2 linked regions of the Labilibaculum sp. DW002 genome follow. The protein of the gene in region 2 interacts with the protein of the main gene of each other region in a pairwise test. Links are inferred from orthologs where the notes say so. Each region holds a gene or a part of one and is shown on either strand. Other genes may lie near its edges.

Region 1 (7,454 bases), on a different replicon or contig from region 2:
TAATTAACGAAAGAATTAATCCATAGATAAGCACTAGTTCCATTGAATTCATTGATAGGTTTTTAACTACAGATCCTGGCCAGTTTTGAATTTTAATGATAAGGTAATTCATCATCTCAACCACGTTTTGCAATAACCATCCTAAATACTTAGAGAGAATTTCTATTGGAGATAAAATGAGCAATATTGCTGAAAGGTAAATTAATACACCAGCCATTAATATTACGATATATCCAGAAATGAGAAAATACGATGGAAATTGATGGAAATAAAATATAGCCAATGGAAACGTTCCAATTTGTGCAGCCAACGAAACGGTAAATAATTTCCAAGACCACCTTAATACAAAAGAACGTATCTGCAATAATTTATCAAGTTTAGGCTGAAAAAAAACAATACTTACAACTGCTAAATATGAAAATTGAAAACCTACTGTAAAAAGTAAAAAAGGATCTAATAGTAAAAGAAAAAATGCAGAAACAGCTAACGAATTATAAACACTTCCATTTCGTTTTAGCATTTCTCCAATAACAATAAAACTAAACATGCTAGCCGAGCGCATTACTGATGGAGACAAGCCTGTTAAAAATGCATACAACCAAAGTGTAATGAGCAAAACGAATCCTCTTAGTAAACTACCATATTTTAGTTTTGTTAGAAACCGCAATAAGAAGCTCATAATTAGGTAAATAATTCCGACATGCAAACCAGAAACGGCCAGTACGTGCATCGCGCCTGCATTTGCCCATGCTTTTTTCGTATCCGGATCGAGACTTGTTTTATATCCTAAGGTTAAGGCAGCAAGAATATCAAAGCTTTCACCTTTAATTCCATTCTTCCGGTAGATTTCCAAAAGGTTATCTCTCCATTGGGCAGCAATTACACGAAAAGAAAAATCTGTATTCTTTCCAACCCTATTCCATGATAAAGAATCTACGTAAGATGTATATAAAATATGTTGAGTCTTCAAATAAGACGCGTAATCAAACTCATACGGATTACCCAAATTCTTTACTTGCCTGATGCTACTATTCAGCAAAAGCTGATCTCCCATTTGCAAACTTCTTACCTGCTTATCTTTTTGCAGGTAAAGCATCATTTTACTGCCCTCATTTTGCCAATCATTCCCTTTATTCTGCTGTTTTACCTTAAAAACAACAGCATAACTATTCGCTTTTTCGACAGGCTGCTCTACAATATTTCCCAACAAACCAACGGAAGAATTATCAAAGTTCATTTGCATTGATGATTCGTCATCAAAATATCGTATACCTCCAGCTCCAATACAAGTGAAAAAAACAAATACTCCAAATAAGGAACGGAGAGCATATGACTTTCGAAACTTTGCAACAAATGTAAAAATCATAATTCCCAATAAACCGACTAATACGAAGGAATAGTATAACATTTGAGGCAATGAAAATGCATGGGCAACTACAATTCCAATTATCAAAGGGAGTAAAAGGCGGAAAAATGGATTTTGACGTATAAACTCTCTAAAGATCATCAATAATATTATTTATTGTAAACTAAATTACAACATATCTGCCTAAAAAACAAAAGCCCTTGTTCAATGAACAAGGGCTTTTCTAACTAATGTACCGAATGCTTACGCATTCAATCGAAAATTATCTAAAACTAAAAGCGATACCACCAGTAATGGTATTGTATTCCTGCATGGTGTAGTCGGCGAAAATCTTAAAGAAACCTAGATTTAATCTAGTACCAAGTGTTGCTCGTACACCGCTAGCGTCAAAATCAACAGATATAGGATCAGTTAAAGTTTCTTTAACAACTGTCATACCCGAATTAACCTCTGTATACTCTACGATGTAAGTTCCTTTAATATCGACATCCATTTTGGCTTTATTGTATCCTACAGCTCCGTAAAACTCAATTAGTTTTAAATTAACGGAAGCAATGGCTTGGAATGTAATTGCGTTTGTCGAGAACTCCATCATTTGTCCAGAGCCATCAAAATCTGAGTCATCTTGAATATCGTATTCGGCCTTTAGATTGGTAAAGGCTACTAAAGCAGAAACATCAAAAGGCGTTTTATCAATTTTTAGCATTTTGCTAAAACTTTTCTGAAGACCAATACCAAACATACCTACTTCTAAATCTGAGGTTCCGACTTTAGGGAGATATCTAAGTTTTAAATCAGCATCGATTACTGGAATACCAATACCCACTTGCATCGTTACCGAAGGAACGGCACTCATTGGTAGGTCATCACCTATACCATCAGGAACACTAAAATTAGCAAGATCAAAACTTCCACCACCAGCATCAATTCTGGCTAGCAAAGTTTCATTATTATTACCACCCATTAAAGTTTCGATTTGAGCAGAACTTGCGCCACTTTGTAGGCTGATATTTTTGTAATCAGAAGCAACAAAATTAAAAGCCTCGTCCTTGCTAGGCACTTGTGCTAAATTAGCAACAAACGTAATATCGAAACCAAATTTTTTATGTGTTCGGGCAGTTGTGTACCAGCCGCTATTTAAACCATACATAAAGCCTTTGGCTACAGGATTTACATAGTTTTTTGTCAATTTAGAAGCATCTTCGGTTCCGGATAATAGAAACTGTTCAATGTCTTGGGCTTTTCCTAAAAATGGAGCAAACAATATTAGTAGTAAAATAAGTTTTTTCATCATATAGAGATTTAAATTAGATTTCAATCAACACCTGCTAGTACGCAGTTTTTTTCTTTTTGTTTAAGCAATTTGAAACAAAAACAAGTACAAGTCTCCCTTTTCAAATTTTGATTCGCATAGTATATTATCCGTGAGGGCATAAAAAAAACCCTACCGAGATGGTAGGGTTTAGAATTTATTTAGCGAGTGTAAATCTATATTTTGCTTTAAATTTACCCTTCGAAATACCAGTTAATTTACCTTTCAACAATCTCTTTTTTAGTGGTGAACAATGGTCAGTAAACATGATTCCATCTAAATGATCGTACTCGTGTTGAATAATTCGAGCTGCAAAACCTGAATATTCTTCATCATGAAATTCCCAGTTCTCATCGTAATACTCAATTCTGATTGTTTCTGGTCGATTAACATCTTCGTTTAAGCCAGGAATACTCAAGCACCCCTCTGACATGCTCCACTCATCACCCGAACGTTCTGTAATATGAGCATTAATAAACATCTTTTTAAAACCTTCCAATTCTGGCTCATCTTCAGCAAATGTAGATGCATCAAGTACAAACATGCGGATAGATTTTCCTACCTGTGGAGCTGCCAAACCAACTCCATCAGCAAAATACATGGTTTGCCACATATCCGCCATAAATTTTTCCAAATCAGGATAATCCTTATCAATATCCTTTGCTACTTTTCTTAATACAGGATGCCCGTATATTGTAATGGGTAAAATCATTATTTATTACTTAAAATCAACTGAAATTAATCAATTGATAGATAATTTATTAAAAAATATTTCTTTTTGCTTCCATATACGATTGTAGTATAATGGTTGCACTAATCTTATCGATAACTTCCTTGTTTCGTCTTTGTTTCTTGGACATTCCACCATCAATCATCGATTGAAAAGCAATCTTAGATGTAAAACGCTCATCAACCATTTCGATAGGCATTTTCGGGAATCGCTTCTTCAATTGCCCAAGAAAAGGTTTCAAATATTTCATTGATTCGCTATCCTCATTGTTCAACTGCTTTGGATGCCCCACCACAATACACTCAACATCTTCGGTCTCCATATATTTCTGAATGTAGTCCAAAACATCTTTGGCATGAACCGTATCCAATCCGTTTGCAATAATTTGCATTGGGTCGCTCACAGCTAATCCCACTCGTTTTCTTCCGTAATCTATAGCTAAAAGTCGTGCCAAATCTCTTATTTAAACTTATTTTGAATTGCAAAGATAAAATAAACTGTTTAAAATATTGTCTTTTCAACTCTTTATAAGTCGAAACGAATAGCAATAGAAGGCTTTAATCAAGTTTTATCGCTTAAAAAGACAAAGAATCTGAATATGTATGGAGGGATGAATTTTTGATTTTAGAACGAACTTACAATAAAAGAGTCTCAATTTCTTCTACCATTTCTTTGCGATCTAGAGTAAGAACACAAAAAGTATTGTAAACAGATATGAAACAATTCTTTTGAGAACCTAATTCCAATTTATTTGCTTTAAGTTCTTTTTCAATGCTTGATTTAAGCAATGGAGTCTCACAAATAAAATAAGGATCGATTTTCTGTTCGCCTTTGTGCACAATAAAAATACCTGGACGATCTTTTATTTCATCTAAGTTAGTGAATGGACCACGAAAAGAAAATCTTCCAATTTGAATTGACATTTTATTCTATTTTGGTGAATAAAAAAAAATCAGGACAAATCCTGATTTTTTTCAAAGTAAGCATAATCTCATAAAATTTAGCCATCCTAAAAGTTTTTTTTTAGAAAATTAAACCCAAATGAATAGATAAACGGTTGTATTCTTCTTTTAAATATTCTGTATCCTTAGTGTATGAATTCTCCCATTTATGCTTCATTTTCTGAAAACGGTAACCAATATTTAAAGTAAAACGATTATCTCCAATATTCCCTAAATTAAAACCAATTCCTGGATTAATTAATATTCCACCCACAGAGTTTACATCATCTTCTGAGTTGTGATAAAAATTTCTCCCAAATTGATTTTCCAATGCTATAGAATAACCCGATTGCAAATAAATAAACGGACTAATTCCATTTAACTTCGCTTGGTATTTTATTTCTCCAAAAACAGGCATGCTCCCACCATTCAAGGTTTCGTATCCAACACCTCCACCTGCGGATATTCCTGATTCAAAACGATAATTTCCAGAAACTAACATACTAAAAGGAGCATCATCTTCATTGCTTTTACCTCCAGCTAATACGCCCATTTTAATTTCATAACTCATTCCTTTTAAAGGCTGAACAATTGTATCTCTATAATTCTTAGGTAATTTTCTTTTTTCGAAACGAATTTCGGCAATATCTTCCATATCAAATTTCCAAAAATTCTTATCCTGAGTTTCTATTTCTAAAAAATCACCAGGTACTTGTCTAATTATTTTTCCTTGTAAAACATTTCCATTTTTTAAGGTAATCACATGCATTTTTTTCTGAGCCGATGTGCTAGAAACACAAAGCATCAATAAGAATATGACTAAAACTGATTTTAACACCACAAAAAGAGTTTTCATAATACGATTTTTTATTTTCTTTTATGATGATATACAATTAGAAAGGTTGCGTTGGGTTCAACAATAAAAAAAACAATTTTAAGAACGCAACCCTATGCATCAATTTGCATCTTGAAGAAAAACAAGTATTTAAATTGGCCTTAAAAATATTAATCATGAAAACAGTAAAACTTTTTACCGTCTTATCTATTTTTATTTCATTTCTTCTAGGAACTTGGTCTTGCGAAGATAACATTCAGCACGAATACACTGTAAATTCTCCAATCTACATGTCTACTGAAGAATTCAAGGCTGCAGTAAAAACTGAAAATGCAAGAGAATTATCAGTTGCTGGAAAAATCTACTTCTACCAAGATTATATCTTTGTTAATGAAAAATATGAAGGAATTCATGTTATTGATAATTCAGATCCTAGCGATCCTAAGAATATCAATTTTATTACAATACCTGGAAATATTGATATGGCTGTAAAAGATGATATTCTTTACGCTGATTCGTATACCGACCTAATAGCAATTAATATTCTTGATATTGACAACCTACAGATTGAAAAGAGGTTTGATGATGTATTCCCTTGGGTTCTCCCACCTACAGACAATAATTACAATTTAGGTGAAATTGATCCTGATAAAGGCGTTGTTATAGGATGGGAAGTAAAAAGAATAAGTGAAAAATACGAAGAACCAAAATACTATCCTTACTATGAGAATGTTATGTTTGACGCATCAAATTCTGCAGGAGTAAAAGCATCGAATGGAGGCACTGGTAAAGCTGGATCAATGGCACGATTCATGATCTATGAAAACACATTATTTACCTTAAATTCTACTTGGTCTTTAGCCCTTTTTGATATTTCAGATCCAAATTTGGTTACAAAAAATGGAACATTCAATGTTGGTTGGGGAATGGAAACCTTATTTGTCCACAATACACAATTGTTTATTGGCGCAAGAAATGGAATGTATATTTATGATATCAATAATCCTTTCTCCCCTCAATTGCTATCACAATACGATCATTTTATGAGTTGCGATCCAGTTGTTGTAGATGATAACTATGCCTACATCACCTTAAGGGCTGGTAATTTTTGTGGCCAAAATACCAGCCAATTAGATGTAGTTGATTTAAGTGATTTAAGCACTCCAACACTTGTAAAATCGTATGGCATGGAAAATCCTTATGGTTTAGGAATTGATGGTGATTTACTTTTTGTTTGTGATGGAACTTCAGGCTTGAAAATATATGATGCTTCAGATCCTTTAAATATCAGTTCTAACTTATTGAAGACTTATACTGACATAACTCCTTATGATGTTATTCCTTTGGGAAATATTCTAATTGTGGTGGGAACGGAAGGTCTATTTCAATATGATTACTCAGATATCAATAACATAAAACTATTAAGTACAATTGCCATTCCTGTGGAAGATTAGTAAACTAAATTAATTTCAACAAACAACAAAGGCTGCTTCTTTCGAGGCAGCCTTTGTTACGTACTTTTAGTTGATTTACAGAAAAAACCACAAAACGGAAGGAATAATAACACCCAACAAGGCCAATTTCCAACCTCGTTTTTTAAAACCACCTTTTCCTTTTGCAATTACCAATCCGGTAATACAAATCAAAAGAACGCATATTGCAAAAATGTCTGAATACCAAAGCCAAACATTGCTTGTCGACTTGTGCAAATCTACCATTTGACCAAGAACTGGTCTTGTTCTAAATCGTTCGATTTCACCCTCTCCTGTAAAAGGATTTACAAAGGCGTAAGCACCATCAAAATAAAGGTTATATCCTCCTCTTCTGTATGCGGTCCCCCTCAACTTTAAATCAATATTGTTTTCTTTTAAACTTTGCCTAAAAAATTCTTCAGTAATAGCATCTCTATCTTTTGGCAAATCAATTTTCAAGTCTATTGATTCGTAAACATAGTCTCTAGGATCCCAAGAATGACGATGATTAAGAGCAATACCTGAGATTGAAAAAGCAATTAATAAACCAGCATAGAAGTACGAAAAATCTCGATGCCAGTTTCTCATTTTTAAATTCCAATTCATTGTTTAACGTTTTTTTTGCAACAAAGCTGCTTTAATAATTTGTATTGATACGAAACCCACTAAAATTAATTAAAAGATCTATTAAAGATTAAGCGCGCACTTTCACAACAACTTTTCGAACTTTAGATATCTCATTTAGCTTAACACCAGGCATATGTAGATCATCAGGAAAAAAAATTCCAAAAGTACCTG
Region 2 (7,644 bases):
ATATTATTATTATCATAGTAAAGATAATTGTCATCTTTACTATGTAAAATTAACAACTCATTATTAAATGCTTACTTTTTTCTAAGATAAGTTTCAATAAAATTTGATAATGTTTCTATTCAGTAAAACTTGTGTAAACCAAACACCCTATGAAAATCAATCAATTAAGAATTGATGTAAACCTTGTAAACTTCAATGTAAACCCTTAATGTATTGTAATACAATTTGTAGTGGCAGTGGTTTACAGGTTTACAATGAAAAACAGAAAAACAAAATATATACAAGAAATAGTTTTAGTAATATTATACCCTATCTATTTGTTAAAGAATTGTGTCCTGTACCTGATCTTGGAAGGAACATGTCTTTGGAATGTTAATAGGTCAAGAAATATTTTATAACTGCTTTGTTATACCATCTAATAATGCAGGGAGTTGGTTCTGGTGTAAATTATAAATTCAACACTTATGGAAATTAATGAAAAACAAATAATGATTGTAATAGTGGGATTGGCCATTACATGTTTCATCTTTTTTGGTGTAAAAGATTTATATCAAAGAAGTCGATTAACGAAAGAAGGTATATATACGATTGGGACAATTACAAAATTTGTTGATGATCATCATTCAGCTCCAACTGCGCATTATGAGTTTAAATATAAAAATGTTGAGTACAGAGGTGGAGTCATTGTAAATCATATGCAAAACACGTTAATTTCTAAAAGATTTTTTGTGATTTTTCTTCCAGACGCACCAAGTAAATCAAAAATGTTAATTGGCAATCCCGTACCATCTGTTCTAAAAAATGCACCTCCTGCTGGTTGGTTAAAGCTTCCTGATTAGTAAATGTGCGATTTTTCATAGGTGTATTATAAAGAATAAGCTTATTTACAGCAGTGAATTGAACCACATGAGTTAAAAATCTATAAAGTCATGTAAACCAAACACCCCATGAAAATCAGTTGGTTAACAAATGGTGTAAACCTTGTAAACCATGAATGTAAACCGTAAGGTGTTGATATGTAGCTTGTAGTGTGGTAGGTTTACAGGTTTACACAGAAAATTACAATACATTCTATAGTGTAGAGAAAATTAGCTCCTAATTAAAGAGCAATATTATAATTTGAAAAAAAATAAGGATGTTGTGTTTGCGAATTTGTTTGCGAAGCATAAAAAAAGCGCCTACGGTGGAAGCCCGCAAACGCCTTATCTTCAATGTGGAGAATATCGGAATCGAACCGCTGACCTCTTGACTGCCAGTCAAACGCTCTAGCCAACTGAGCTAATCCCCCGTGAGGTATTCTTAATATGTACAAGAATAAATATACTCATCTAACCAAAGAGATTAGAATGGGCCTATTCCTCAACAGGACTGCAAATATAGATGAAAATTGCACATCTCAAAAAATAATACGATGGAATTTTTAGAAAGCCAAACATTTTTTTAATTAGTACGTAAAGGAATGAAGAGTGAAGAATCTATTTTAGTTCGAAAATTGTTTGTCAATAGACAATTGATTGGTAGCAATGTATAGTGTGTGTATAGGTAGGATGAGTTCGGACACAATGGATTTTTCACTCTACTTTTGTAATAAAATACAATTTAGATTGGCTATAAAGAAAAAATGGACTAAGTTTATAGTTCATTTATACACAGAGGTTTTATCCAAATAGAAATTACCAATAACTTCCTACTTTAATCTTGTTTTCTCAAACGTTTACGTGCTGAGAATCAATTTTATTGCCTAGGAAAAACAGTTTGCTTGTAATTTTTATATCTTTAGGCCTCAATTTAATTCTCTGATCGAAAAGAATTTTGATTATAGAATTGAAATACCTACTTTTAAACGCTGAATTTACTAGAAAATTAAAAGAAAACTATGGAAGTTAAGAAGTCACAAAAAGCAGATCTGGAGAATAAGAGAGGTCTTTTTCTAGAGATTGGTCTGGCTCTTACTCTTGCTATTGTATTTCTAGCCTTTGAGTGGCGAGTTGATACAAGTGAAGCCACTGTGTTGGAGACAGAGCAAGAAATCCAGGCTGAGGAGGAAATTATTCCTATTACTCGTCAAGAGCCTGTTAAGCCACCACCACCACCACCACCAGCTCCTAAGGTTGCTGACGTTTTGAACATTGTGGACAACGATGAAGAAATTGATGACGAACTTGAGATTGAAGATTCTGAAGCCGATATGGACGAAGATATTGAGATTCAAGTTGTGGAGGAAACAGAGGAAGAAGATGAGCAACAAGTCTTTGTAATTGTAGAGGATATGCCTGAGTTTCCAGGTGGAGACCTTGAGTTACAAAAATGGATTGCCAGATCGATTAAGTATCCTGTTATTGCACAAGAGAATGGTATTACCGGACGTGTATACGTAAATTTCGTAGTGAATAAAGTTGGTAAAGTTGAACAAATTCGCGTTGTACGTGGTGTCGATCCTTCATTGGATAAAGAAGCTGTTCGTGTAATCAACAAGATGCCTAAGTGGAAGCCAGGTAAGCAACGTGGTAAAGCTGTAAAAGTATCTTATACTGTACCGATCAATTTCCAGTTACAATAAGCTGATACATTTTGTATTCGATATATGAGGCTCTGATTTTTCAGAGCCTCTTTTTTTATGACCAATTGGCTAATGCTTTGTTTAATATTGTTTATTTTTGGCCGATAATTTCCGTACTTTGCTAATTGTATTTGTTTTGAATATAGATTGTAAAGTCTATTTCAAGAACGGAAATCATGATTTATAAAGGCACTTTAGCCTTTTGTTTTTTGCAAATTGATAAGATGGGAGATTTCCTTAAAAATAAAATAGAATCGGAAAAAGCAATTTTGATTGGTATTGTAGACCAATCTCAGGGCATGACCGAAGTTATGGTGAAAGAATATCTTGATGAATTAGATTTTCTTGCCTTAACTGCAGGAGCAAAAACGATGAAACGTTTTACTCAGAAATTACAACGATCGAATCCTAAAACTTTTGTTGGTACTGGTAAACTTGAAGAGATTGCACAATATCTTAATGATAATCCAGAAATTAGCTTGGTTATTTTTGATGATGAATTGACACCATCTCAACTGAGAAATATTGAGCGTGAACTGAAGCGTAAAATTCTTGATAGAACAAATTTGATTCTGGACATTTTTGCTAGTCGAGCTCAAACTGCAAATGCAAAAACTCAGGTTGAACTGGCACAATATCAGTATCTATTGCCTCGATTGACACGACTTTGGACTCACCTTGAGCGTCAGCGTGGTGGAATTGGAATGCGCGGACCTGGTGAAACCCAGATTGAAACTGACCGTCGTATTATTTTGGATAAGATTTCTAAACTTAAAGAAGATCTTAAGAAAATAGATAAGCAAAAGACTGTTCAGCGTAAGAACCGTGATAAAATGGTTCGTGTTGCCTTGGTGGGGTATACCAATGTTGGGAAATCAACATTGATGAATGTTTTGAGTAAATCGGATGTTTTTGCTGAGAATAAGCTTTTTGCAACATTAGATACTACGGTTAGAAAGGTTGTGATACAAAATGTCCCCTTCTTGCTTGCCGATACAGTTGGTTTTATTAGAAAACTACCTCACAATTTAGTTGAATCATTCAAGTCTACACTTGATGAGGTGCGTGAGGCTGATGTTATTCTTCATGTTGTTGATATTTCTCATCCTAATTTCGAAGATCACATTAATGTGGTGAACGAAACGATGGCAGAAATCGATAAAAAGGAAAAACCAACTTTCTTGGTTTTCAACAAAATTGATGCTTTTAGCTATGTGAAAAAGGATGAAGATGATTTAACCCCGAAGCTGAGAGAAAACTACAGTCTTGATGAGTTGAAGAAAATGTGGGTTGCTAAAGGTGATACGCCATGTCTATTTATCTCAGCTAAAGAAAAAGAAAATGTTGAGGAATTTAAAGAGAAAGTGTACGATATGGTTAAAGAAATTCATTCTGCACGTTTTCCTTATAACGATTATCTTTATCAGGATTATTCAAATCTGATGGACTAAGTGATATTAAAGAATAGTGGATGCGAATATCCGTAGTGTTTATTATTTACCAATCCTTCGTAAAATAAAAAAAGGCCAATAAATACTAATTTTATTGGCCTTTCCTGTGTTTTATACTAATTGGTTTTTGCTGAGGTATTCAGCAATTTGAATCGCATTGGTAGCAGCACCTTTACGCAGGTTATCTGCAACAATCCACATGTTTAAACTGTTTGGGTTTGAGAAATCACGACGAATTCGTCCAACAAAGACTTCATCTTGTTCGTGAGCAAATTTAGGCATTGGATAAATATTCTTTTCCGGTTCATCCTGAAGAATAACACCTTCTGATTCTGAAAGAAGGTTCTTTAGTTCATCCAAATCAAAATCCTTTTCAAACTCAATATTTACAGACTCAGAGTGACCACCAACAACAGGAACACGAACGGCTGTTGCCGTAATTCGAATAGAATCATCACAAAGAATTTTTCTAGTCTCATTAATCAATTTCATTTCCTCTTTTGTGTAAGCATTGTCTTCAAATACATCACAATGAGGTAAGCAGTTTTTATCTATAGGATATGGGTAAGCCATTTCTCCGTCAATACCTGCTCTTTCATTATCAAGTTGTTCAACAGCCTTAACACCTGTACCACTAATCGATTGATAAGTTGAAATAATCAAACGTTTAATTTTGTACTTTTTGTGTAAAGGAGCTAAAGCTACAACCATTTGTATAGTTGAACAGTTAGGGTTGGCAATAATTTTATCATCAACACTAAGTTCTGAAGCATTAATTTCCGGAACGATTAATTTTTTTTCAGGATGCATTCGCCAAGCTGATGAATTATCAACAACGAAAGTCCCTGCTTTTTCGAATTCAGGAGCCCATTTTGAAGAGGTGTCTCCACCAGCTGAGAAGATTGCAATTTGTGGTTTTAAATTAATTGCGTCCATCATACTGATAACTTTGTATTTTTTTCCATTAAATACAATCTCCTTACCTACAGATCTTTCACTTGCAACGGGGTACAATTCATCAATAGGGAAATTTCTTTCTGTCAGTACATCAAGAATTTTTTGTCCCACTAAACCTGTGGCGCCTACTACAGCAATCTTCATAACATAATTCAGTTTAAAATTTTGATTATAAATTTAATTATAGTTAAATTCACTTTGGTTAATTAAGTGAATCAAATTTAAAAGGATTTTTCCATGAAAAAAACTCTTTGCGTTAAATTGTTTTTAATGGTTTTCCTGTTGAACAGTAGTTGGTTGTATGCGGAAGATGTTTGGAGGGATAATTTTGCTGAAGAAACAGGGAAAGGTTATTGGGGCGGTGGTTCCGATATGGCAGGAATTATTGACTGGACTTTAAGTACAGAGAATTGTTCTTTGACTGATGAGAGCGATTACATAAAAGTGATTTCAACAAGCGGAGGACGCTTAGAAGCAAAGGATTGTGATGGTGAAGCCATTTGGAAAACCTTTTCTATTGATATTTCGACTTTTACTGATGTTGAGATTTCATTATATGTGGCAGAAACGGGTAGTTCTACCAATGCTAATAAATATATCAAGTGTTTTTACAAATTGGATGGAGGTGATGAAGTACCTTTTGAAACAAATCCTGAAAATATTGGTAATTGGGGCAATACTACTGTTTCTCAAGGAGAACTAAACGGTAGCAATTTGCAAGTGTTAGTGAAGATGAATAACCCTAATGCTGGAGATGCAGTTTATATAAAAGATGTGTTGATTAGCGGAAAACCTATAATTCCAGAAAGCGATAAGCTTACACAGATTTTAGCATCGCAAAGTCCGATTGAGAAAATTAATATTGAAACTACTATAAATGAACCAAGCGTTGCAGTTCCATTTTTTCGATTTAAAATTGAAGAAACTGCTGAAGTAACAGATGATTTACCAACTAAAATTTCTAATATGGCTTTTTACAATTCAAATCCAGAGAATGGAATGAATTGGAATAATAATATTGGTGGTATTCATTTATTTTCTGAGGAGAACGAGATTGTACCAAATATCGTACAACATGATGCCGATTCTATTTGGATGGAATTTTTGGAAGGGCAAATTAACATTCCTAATGCTACAAGTCGGGAGTTTGAGTTAAGAGTTTATTTAGATACCACTAATCCTATTGTTGATGGTAAAAATTTTGAGTTGTATATCAAAGAAAGCGCACTTGGCTTTAAGACATTTGATTCTGGTTCCGGCTTTTCTTCGCAGAGCAATAAGCTAAGTTCAGAGATTCATCTTATTGATGTGAGTGCATCACGAATATGCTTTACGAACCTACAAGACACTATTATTCGCAATCATCAGTTTTCAATCTCTTTAAAGGCTGTAGACAATTTTGATAATTTAGATGTTGATGCTGAAGAGGAGGTTAGTTTATCTCTGAAAAATGGTTCAGGAGTGTTAGAATCTAAAAATGAAATAAATCAATTATTTGTTAAAGGCGAGATTTGTTTTGATTCGCTTCAATATTCAGAAGTTGAAACGATTAATTTATCTGCTAAAGGAAATGTTTTAGGAGAGTGGATTTCTAATAATATAGTGGTTAAGAATACGAGGCAAACATATGTTGCAGTAGATTCTTCGTATGCCAATAACAGGGATTTTTCATCTTTAAGGGTAGAACAAGAGGATGCACTTGAAGTATATCGTTTTACAATTATTGATTCAGGACAAGATAGTTTGTCGACAATATTGAAAAATATTCGATTGATCGGATCAGATAAAAATCAAGTTAATTGGGAAAAATCAATTGAAAAATTTATCATCAAAAGAGATAATGAAGTTTTAGATGGCGTTTTAGATGTTGATGATTCTGAGTTGACGATTCAATTTTCAGAATCGGAAATAGGTCGGGAAGTTGCTAGTGAATTAACTGCAGCGTATTCTATTTTATGCTATCTGAAAAAAGGCAAAACCATAGATGGGGAAATCTTTCAAATGGCAATTGATTCTTTGCATACCCAATGGGAAGTTTCTGATAAAGGGAGTGGTTTGCTGCCCATTTTCGAAAGTAACTTGCTCGGACCTGAGTTCACATTAAATGTAGAACCTGAAAATATGAACTTTACTGATGTTCCTAAATTCATAAATTTTCAGGAGCAGTTTGAGCTTGGTATTGAACTAATAGATCGATTTGGAAATGTTGATAGTGACTTCGATTCTGAGATTCGTCTTTCTCTTGCCACAGGAAATGGTGAATTCTTATCAGAAAATTTTAATGCGATTAAGAAAGAAGTAAAGTATGTTTGGAGTGATTTAGTTTATTCAATGGCTGAAATTTTTACAATACAGGTCGAATGTGACTACTTTCCAACCATTTTAAGCGATAATATATCAGCAGTAGATAGAACTTCAATGATTAGTTCTGCTGACGCAATAGAATCGCTTGAATTGAATCCATTAGCGATCGATCAGCAGAATGCAATAGCTATTTTCAGTTTTCAAATAGCTGATTTGGGAAGCCATGATCAGTTATCAACTTCATTGTCTAATCTGAAATTTTATAATAGTTATCCAGAAAATTATTTCAACTGGAAAAAACACATTGCAGGAGCTGTTCTGAAATCTTCAGGAGAGCTTATCGCGACAACAAATGATATTGAGGAAGATTAC

What was found. The genes of interacting proteins can lie anywhere in the genome.
Region 1: the proteins of L3049_RS10535 (region 2) and def interact in binary tests that used the Escherichia coli proteins (3 or more experiments, as listed by UniProt). The link is inferred for Labilibaculum sp. DW002 from one-to-one orthologs.

The regions. Positions count from the first base shown.
Region 1 is NZ_JAKJSC010000002.1:233,314-240,767, reverse strand. Bases 1,614-4,411 are described here. They hold def (peptide deformylase), read right to left. Parts: upstream 3,391-4,411; coding sequence 2,836-3,390; downstream 1,614-2,835. Other genes in these bases: L3049_RS12580 (hypothetical protein), read right to left, coding at 4,044-4,331; ruvX (Holliday junction resolvase RuvX), read right to left, coding at 3,440-3,862; L3049_RS12595 (DUF6588 family protein), read right to left, coding at 1,629-2,657. Also shown: L3049_RS12600 (ComEC/Rec2 family competence protein), read right to left, coding at 1-1,507; L3049_RS12575 (hypothetical protein), read right to left, coding at 4,432-5,205; L3049_RS12570 (LVIVD repeat-containing protein), read left to right, coding at 5,361-6,638; L3049_RS12565 (PepSY-associated TM helix domain-containing protein), read right to left, coding at 6,714-7,262; L3049_RS12560 (NanQ anomerase/TabA/YiaL family protein), read right to left, coding at 7,351-7,454. UniProt on the Escherichia coli protein: Removes the formyl group from the N-terminal Met of newly synthesized proteins. Requires at least a dipeptide for an efficient rate of reaction. N-terminal L-methionine is a prerequisite for activity but the enzyme has broad specificity at other positions.
Region 2 is NZ_JAKJSC010000001.1:2,639,971-2,647,614, reverse strand. What follows is about bases 3,118-6,105. They hold L3049_RS10535 (aspartate-semialdehyde dehydrogenase), read right to left. Parts: upstream 5,113-6,105; coding sequence 4,123-5,112; downstream 3,118-4,122. Other genes in these bases: L3049_RS10530 (lamin tail domain-containing protein), read left to right, coding at 5,206-6,105; hflX (GTPase HflX), read left to right, coding at 3,118-4,011. Outside these bases: L3049_RS10555 (DUF3592 domain-containing protein), read left to right, coding at 465-839; L3049_RS10545 (energy transducer TonB), read left to right, coding at 1,877-2,560; more of hflX, read left to right, coding at 2,737-3,117; more of L3049_RS10530, read left to right, coding at 6,106-7,644.